DNA from 2 places in the Pseudoalteromonas sp. DY56-GL79 genome. Region 2 is predicted to be linked to the other one. Evidence: predicted binding sites of a transcription regulator. Region 2 holds the regulator's gene; the other holds the start of a gene.

Region 1 (4,437 bases), on a different contig from region 2:
CCCGCGCTTGTTGCATGGCCATAGCCGTAACCAGAGACATACAGCTGGGCCTTTGGGTAAATATTAGCAAGTCTTACGCCTTCAACTAATCTGGCTAGGCCGCAGCTGCCAAGTTGGGCGTTGCTGGGGAGAGATTTATCTGGATATAAATCACAGCCAAGTACCACGATTTTATCTATGTTGTTGTGCTTGCTTGGATTGAATGCGGCGAGAGTGCCTGTATCCCATTCAATAATATGTTGTGCGACATAAGGAGTCGATAACGCCCATGTGGTCAGTAAGACGAGCCAGCTTGCGATGTAAGGTCCTTTACGCGTTTTGGCAATAAAAAGCATAAGCCCCATAAGCACCACTAAAGATAATGGTAACGGCATCATAAGTTGACCGATAACCTTTTTGACTTCAAACATTTAAACATGCCTTAGATTTAGATAAGCCTGACGCAATGCTAGCATGAGATGGGAGTAGTAGAAATGTATAACAGTTAGGGCTCAAAAAGAGCCCTGTCATCTATCTTGCAGTGGTTTTACGGCAAGTATTGAGGAAATGACGATAAACAGGGTTATCTTTCATGCTTTTCTTCATTGCTAAATACATTGGACGATTTAGCCCAAGTGCGCCTAGAGGAATCGATTTAATTAGCCCTTGGCTCTCATAAGGTGTCACTAACCAGTCCGGTAGTGCTGCAACCCCCATGCCTGCACTTACCAGTTGGAAGATTAATAAACCTTGATCGACGGTTTTTAGCGTACCATCAAAGCGTGCATTTTGAATAAAGTGCTTAAATATATCCTGGCGCTCGCGAGGAATAGGGTAAGAAATGATGGTTTCATCTTTTAGGTCGAGTGCTGTGACATAGGCCTTCTTGGCCAATTCGTGATCTGGTGCAACGATTAACTTTAATTTAAAGTCGAAAAGGTGCGCGTATTCCAATTGTTCTGGTTCTCGAATGTCTGAGGTAAGCACTAAGTCCAGCTCATCTTCAATAAGGTCAGGAATAGCGTCGTAGCTAAAACCACGTTCGTAATCGACTTTAATGTCAGGCCAAAAGGTATTGAATTCTTTAATTGTTGGCAGCAACCAGTGAAAACAAGCATGGCATTCCACGCTTAACCTGAGTTGCGAGATAGGTTGATTAAGGCTTTCCTTCAAACGACACTTGGTTGCTTCAACTTTAGGTAAAACATCGTTGGCAAGTTCCAATAATAACATCCCTTGAGGGGTAAAGCGTACTGGTTGCGTTTTGCGCTCAAAAAGCTGGCAGTCGAGTTTGCTCTCAAGATCTTTGATCTGATGTGATAAAGCAGATTGAGTCAGGAATAGCTCTCGTGCTGTATTCACGAGAGAACCAGTTTCTTTCAAGGTGGAGATAGTCTTTAGGTGCTTTATATCAATCATTATCAACAATTCTCATATTTTAAGTGAGCAAATCTCAGCATTACTCAATATTACGATTCTATTTAGTTATTATCAATGTCTAGACGTCTAAATACCTGCGGTGAGTTGTTCAAAAATTCACAAATCCACTATAACACTAAAAATGACAGCGTTGTCACTACTTGTGTAAAAATTTTTTAAAAAATTACAATTTAATTTTATTCATATGAAATCTGAGAAAGCATCAATTGTTGTTTTTGATTATGAGAATTATATTTTTAGACATCCATACATCTAGACGGAATTAAAATCATGGCATTAACACATAACTTGGGTTTTCCACGCGTAGGCAAAAAACGTGAACTTAAATTTGCAGTAGAACGCTATTGGTCGGGCGACTTAACGCAAGACGACTTAATCGCGGAAGGAAAGCGCATTCGTGCAGAAAATTGGGCATTGCAAGCTGAGGCTGGTGTTGACCTTCTCCCTGTAGGCGATTTTGCTTGGTATGATCACGTGTTGAATACTTCATTACTTGTCGGCGCGATCCCTAGTCGTCACAAAAATGATGAGTCGGTAAATCTTGATACTTTGTTTCGGATTGGCAGGGGACGAGCACCTAGCGGCTGTGCGTGTGCTGCAAGTGAAATGACGAAATGGTTCAACACCAATTATCATTACATCGTCCCTGAGTTAACTCAAACGCAGGAATTTTCCCTAACTTGGACGGAGTTATTTACTCAAGTAGAGGAAGCACAATTACTTGGCTACCAAGCAAAACCCGTATTGGTCGGCCCGGTAACCTACCTCTACTTAGCTAAATGCGTTGGTCAAGAGTTTGACAAATTGGCTTTATTAGATAAGTTATTGATTGTATATCAGCAGGTACTTACCAAGCTTGCTGAGCAAGGTGTTGAGTGGGTACAAATTGATGAACCTATTTTAGCTCTGGAAATCGACGATGCTTATCGTAACGCGCTGCGCCGGAGTTTTGATGCGTTGAGCGGGCAAGGAGTAAAAGTGTTGTTGGCCAGTTATTTTGACTCCGTACAAGCGCATGTTGAAGATATCCAGTCTTATCCCGTAGAAGGCGTACATTTTGACTGCGTAACGGCAAACTACGACTTGGCTGCGTTAGAGGAAGTAGTTGGGCAAGATAGCGTGCTGTCTCTAGGGGTTGTGAACGGTCGTAACATTTGGCGCTCGGATCTTGAAGGTGTATATCAGCAACTTGCTCTGGTTCATGAACGTCGAGGTGATAATCTCTGGCTTGCTCCTTCATGCTCATTATTACATACGCCAGTCGACTTAGATCAAGAGCAAAAACTTGATAGTGAGTTAAAGTCTTGGCTCGCATTTGCCAAACAAAAAGGACAAGAGCTGGCATTATTGAAAAATGCATTGGAGCAGCGTGATATTACCCAGTTGGTCGAATATTCTAAGCCTGTAAAAGCGCGTTTGACCTCTACTCGCGTGAATAATAATGAGGTGCAGCAGCGTGTTTCAGCGCTTACAGCAAAAGATGGCCAACGCAATAGTGAATTCGCAACCAGAATTAAAAAACAAGCACAGTCGCTAAATTTACCCTTATTGCCAACCACAACGATAGGCTCTTTCCCACAAACCCAGGCTATTCGTAAGGCGCGACGTGATTATAAAGCGGGTACGTTGAGTGCTGATGCTTATCAAAGCCAGATGGAAGCAGAGATCCGTTATGCCGTTGAAGAACAAGAAGCGCTTAACTTAGATGTGCTGGTTCATGGCGAAGCAGAGCGCAATGATATGGTTGAGTACTTTGGTGAATTACTCGAAGGTTTTGCCTTTACTCAGTTTGGTTGGGTGCAAAGTTATGGTTCGCGCTGTGTTAAGCCCCCAGTGATCTGGGGAGATGTCTCGCGTGCGGCACCAATGACTGTTAATTGGACGAGTTATGCACAGAGCTTAACCAAAAAACCGATGAAGGGCATGCTAACAGGGCCTGTGACTATTTTATTTTGGTCGTTTGTCAGAGATGACTTAGACAAGCCGAGCATCGCGAATCAAATCGCATTAGCACTGAGAGATGAAGTGGTGGATTTGCAAAACGCAGGGATTAAGGTGATCCAAATCGATGAACCTGCATTTAGAGAGGGGATGCCACTCAAAGCCAGTCAGTGGCAAGCCTACTTAGCGTGGGCGGCGTATGCGTTTAGGGTATCTGCAAGTGGTGTGAATGACGAAACACAGATCCATACGCATATGTGTTACTCGGAGTTTAACGATATTATCGCCGCTATTGCAGATATGGATGCGGACGTGATCACAATTGAAACGTCACGTTCAAATATGACCTTACTCGACGCCTTTGAAGATTTTGACTACCCCAATGACATCGGGCCTGGCGTTTATGATATTCACACACCAAACGTCCCTGAGGTGGCATGGATAAAAGACTTAATTCACAAAGCAGCGAAGAAAATCCCGGTAGAAAGATTATGGGTGAATCCAGATTGTGGGCTAAAAACCCGAGCATGGACAGAAACCCGAGCTGCACTTGAGAATATGGTGACAGCAACCAAGGAGCTTAGAAGCGAATTAGGGGAAAGTTAATCTAAACCAGTCCACATACCTCATTGTTTACAAACAATGAGGTATGTGGCGAGTGTGTCTAGTTTCTACTCAGTAAAAATGCCATCGCTTGATCTGCGGCTAATGGTTTAGAAACAATATAGCCTTGACCAAATTGACAGCCTTTTTGCTTTAATAGCTGCCACTGGGTTTCGAGCTCGATACCTTCAGCGACAACGGTTAGGTTAAGTGATTGTGCAAGTTTCAAAATCGCATCAACTAGCGGGTTTTCTCTTTCAGTTAGTTGGTCAATAAAGCTCTTATCAATTTTAAGCACATGAATGGGGAGCTGGTGCAAATAACCTAAAGCAGAGTAACCAGTGCCAAAGTCGTCAAGGTAAAGCTTCACTCCAAGGGATTCTAATCCTTGAATAATTTTGGTTGCGAGGGCGAGGTTTGCTATCAATCCAGATTCTGTGATTTCCAAACATAAAGAGCCTGGTGTAAGCTCAT
Region 2 (4,437 bases):
TGACCATCGCTCTCCATGTGCAAGTAAACTCGCGTAGTGAAGTTGCTGCTCTTCTCGCCCTAAAGCGATTGCCTGCAGCTCATTGACGAGCTGTTTGAGTAACACACTGTGTTGTTCACCTACAAACAGAGCATCAATTAATTCTCGTTGATGATTTTCAACTTGTAATAAAACATCGTTGAATGCACGAACATCTTGCTGCTCAAAGCTTTGCCATAACTTCACTAGAGTATTCGTTGTTTTTCCTGCAGCAGAAACCACAACACTGTCACCTAGTTGACATTGCTCTAACACTATCTTGGCAACCGCCTGATAACGCTCTGGCGAGCTTAAACTCGAACCACCAAACTTATGTACTACTTTTGCCATTTACTCACCACAACGCTACTGTATGTGCAGGCGTTAACTTGAATGACTTAGCATCATCACTCGCCTGACTTTCATCAATACATGCAAATCCCGATTCCAGATCTGCAATGAGATCCTGTGCATCTTCAATGCCCACAGAAATACGAATTAACGTGTCGCCCACTCCCGCTTCTAAACGTGCTTGCGGATCCATACCTGCGTGTGTCATCGTCGCTGGATGGCAAATAAGACTCTCAACCCCACCTAAAGATTCTGCCAATGAAAAATGCGTTAGAGACGTTAAAAACTTCGCTGAAGTTTGCAGATCGCCTTTGATATCAAAGCTCACCATACCACCAAAACCGAGTTGTTGTTTTTTCGCAAGTTCGTGTTGAGGATGCGACTCAAGGCCTGGGTAATAAACTTGGCTAACATACGGGGACTTTTCTAAATACTCCGCAATCAGCTGGGCATTTTCTTGATGCTGGCGTAAACGCACGTTTAAGGTGCGCAGTCCACGTAAAGTAAGATAACTATCAAAAGGCGCGCCGGTAATACCGATATTATTCGCCCACCAAGCTAACTCATCACCCAACTCCTGCGTACGCGCGATCACCGCGCCCCCCACGACATCAGAATGGCCATTGATATATTTAGTAGTTGAATGCACGACTACGTCTACGCCAAAGGCAATGGGGTTTTGTAGTGCAGGAGACAAGAAGGTATTGTCGGCGGCGACCAAAGCCCCCACAGCGCGTGCTGCATTTACGACAGCTTCTATATCCGTTAGCCTTAATATTGGGTTACTTGGTGTTTCAATCCAAACTAATTTAGGTTTGATCTGCTGCAGCTGTGCAAGACTTTCAGGTTGCGTGAGATCCAACACGGCTAATTTGAGCAGTCCACGCTTAGCAAGCGATGTAAACAAGCGATAGCTACCACCGTAACAGTCATGTGGAATAACCAGCGTATCGTCATGGTTAAGTAGCTGAGTTACTAGGTGAACAGCAGCCATGCCAGTGGCGGTAATAATGCCACGAGCACCACCTTCAAGTTCAGTCAGTGCCTGTGCAAGCACATCACGATTAAAGTTACCACTGCGGCCATAATCGTAGTCGCGTTTGGTATCAAAATCGGCAAAAGAATAGGTGGTAGAAAGGTAAAGCGGTGGCACTACTGCCCCATGTGCTTTATCAGCTTCTATACCGTGACGCACTGCAACCGTCGATTTGTTAACTTGACTCATAAGGTCACCTAGATAGTTGGATGTTTAGACGTCTAAAAGGTTAGAACAACAGAAACTAGAAGTCAAAACATTTATACTGCTAAATGGCTAAATAACTAGTATTTGACTATCTTTTTTAAACCGATAAAATTTCGCCACTCTAGGCGTTGCTAATACGACTGAGTTATTGAAAACTATGGCAGAGATTCTTCTATCTCGCTATGGCGGATTAGTTTATTCATCTATTTGAATTTAGGATTTATCTTTAATTCGTAAAGTTATCCCTATATTCATGCGGTTGATGAATAATGTAGACCAGAACCCAGTCATATTGGCATTGATGTAACTGAGGCAAGTACACAATTATGGCAAAATGGAACGGTGAGTATATTCACCCATATGCAGAACACGGTAAGAAAGCAGAGCAAGTAAAAAAGATCACGGTGAGCATACCTCTGAATGTACTCAAAGTGCTAACTGATGAGCGTACACGTCGCCAAGTGAATAATTTACGTCATGCCACGAACAGTGAGCTTTTATGTGAGGCGTTTCTACACGCCTTCACAGGTCAGCCACTGCCGAGCGATGAAGACTTGAGAAAAGATAATCCAGAGCGTATTCCGTTAGAAGTAAGACAAATAATGGAAGAACGCGGTTTGGAGATCCCAGAAATAAACGAAGAGTGATAACTACTCTTTCTCTGTGGACATACAGACACAAAAAAAGCCTCAATCGAGGCTTTTTTCATTTGGATAATACCAATGGTATTATTCCATATATCCAGCTGGCATATCGATTTGTGCCACGCCTGATTCAATTGCAGCTACCGCTACCGCTTTTGCGATACGAGGTAACAAACGCGGATCCATTGGTTTTGGAATAATGTACTCAGGACCAAACTCAAGACTATCCACGTCAGCCGCTTTTAACACTTCAGCAGGCACAGGCTCTTTCGCAATCGTTCTAATTGCTTCAACCGCTGCAATCTTCATCTCATCATTGATAGCAGTCGCACGTACATCAAGCGCACCACGGAAGATAAACGGGAAACACAACACGTTATTTACTTGGTTTGGATAATCTGAGCGGCCAGTCGCCATGATCAAATCATTACGAGCACCGTGTGCAACTTCAGGACTGATCTCTGGATCTGGGTTAGAACAAGCAAATACCACGGGCTTGTCAGCCATTAGCTTTAGATCCTCAGCAGAAAGTAAGTCTGGGCCAGAAACACCAACAAATACGTCCGCATCCGCAATCACGTCTTGTAACGTACGCTTATCCGTGTTGTTTGCAAACAACTCTTTGTATTCATTTAGGTCATCACGACGAGTATGGATCACGCCTTTTCTGTCCAGCATATAGATGTGCTCACGTTGAGCACCGCATTTGATCAGTAATTCCATACAAGCGATAGCGGCTGCACCCGCGCCAAGACACACAATAATCGCATCATGAATATCTTTACCTTGGATTTCCAACGCATTCAGCATACCCGCAGCGGTTACAATTGCGGTGCCGTGCTGATCATCATGGAATACAGGAACGTCACAACGTTCGATTAGCGCGCGCTCAATTTCAAAGCACTCTGGCGCTTTAATATCTTCGAGGTTAATACCACCAAATGTGTCTGCGATATTTGCCACAGTATTGATGAAATCTTCGGTGGTGTTGTGCTTAACTTCGATATCGATTGAATCAAGACCCGCAAAACGCTTAAATAATAGCGCCTTACCTTCCATAACAGGCTTTGACGCCAAAGGACCTAAGTTACCCAAGCCAAGAATTGCCGTACCATTACTGATCACCGCAACCATATTTCCTTTACCCGTGTAACGGTATGCATTCGCCGGATCAGCCGCGATTTCACGTACTGGCTCTGCAACACCTGGGCTATATGCAAGTGCTAAGTCTTTTACGGTCTCGGCAGGTTTAGTGAGTTCAACACTGATTTTACCTGGAACGGGCTTCTCGTGATAATCTAGAGCTTGTTGACGAAAATCTGTCATGGCGCGATATTTTCCTACGAAGTTAATGTGAGAGTGTGGTAAACGTTCGCATTCTGAATGTTGGCAACCTAGCTAGCTGATTACAGCAACACACAGTGCGATTAACTATATGAGCGACGACATTCAACCACTCAACAAGCGTTTGTGCTTTGCTGTCGCGGTATGTCAATAGGACATATAGTTAATCGACCGTATTCACACAATACCGAGTTTTGCTCATTATTCAAGTAAAATCAGGTCTATCCACTAGCACGGTATTTTCTATACTTTTCCGAGAAGATAAGCTCAATTTTAAGAAATATTTCACAAACAATGTGACTAAAACTTAAAAAACAAGACGCTAAAACCAGCACAAAATGCAGAAAATTAGCACAGATGTACACTAACTATAAAAACAATAAGAAAATTGCAACTTAACCAATTTTAACGTCAAGATACCTACATTTAGTCGCAACATAATGACTTTAGTTTATATAAAGTGCTCATAGCTGATACTATTTACTATATGAGCTTTGATTATTTTCACAACTTAAGCTCGTAAATGTTGAATATTTATCTACTAAATAGAGTTTTTACTCTACCCAAGAGATCAGTAAAGTTTTGCTGCCAAACTGGCAAGTTTTCTATTTTAGAAGAATAAAAGACACAATGAAGGCGGGATGACTGGCGGTCTGTTGGTAAAAAACAGGATGTATAAATCGGGAAGGTATTTTCAAACCGGCACAAAAAAAGCACCCTAAGGTGCTTTTTTCGACTAGACCAACAAGATTACTTCTTGCTGCTAAGTGCACCGAAACGCTTGTTAAAGCGATCTACACGGCCACCTGTGTCAAGGATCTTCTGCTTACCAGTGTA

The links. Region 2 encodes MetJ, which represses methionine synthesis genes. Its sites were predicted from a motif close to TAGACGTCTAGACGTCTA; they were not measured.
Region 1: metE (5-methyltetrahydropteroyltriglutamate--homocysteine S-methyltransferase) is a predicted target of MetJ. The motif match lies at 1,471-1,488, and genes of this name have one in related genera.

Annotation. Positions count from the first base shown of each region.
Region 1 is NZ_JANHZS010000009.1:28,528-32,964, reverse strand. Features, by position in the region: gene NO992_RS07965 (YdcF family protein) at 1-410, opposite strand, end outside; gene NO992_RS07960 (LysR substrate-binding domain-containing protein) at 511-1,398, opposite strand; gene metE (5-methyltetrahydropteroyltriglutamate--homocysteine S-methyltransferase) at 1,690-3,966, shown strand; gene NO992_RS07950 (EAL domain-containing protein) at 4,025-4,437, opposite strand, start outside.
Region 2 is NZ_JANHZS010000038.1:28,207-32,643, forward strand. Features, by position in the region: gene metL (bifunctional aspartate kinase/homoserine dehydrogenase II) at 1-369, opposite strand, end outside; gene metB (cystathionine gamma-synthase) at 374-1,594, opposite strand; gene metJ (met regulon transcriptional regulator MetJ) at 1,939-2,259, shown strand; gene NO992_RS22025 (malic enzyme-like NAD(P)-binding protein) at 2,341-3,582, opposite strand; gene rpmE (50S ribosomal protein L31) at 4,351-4,437, opposite strand, start outside.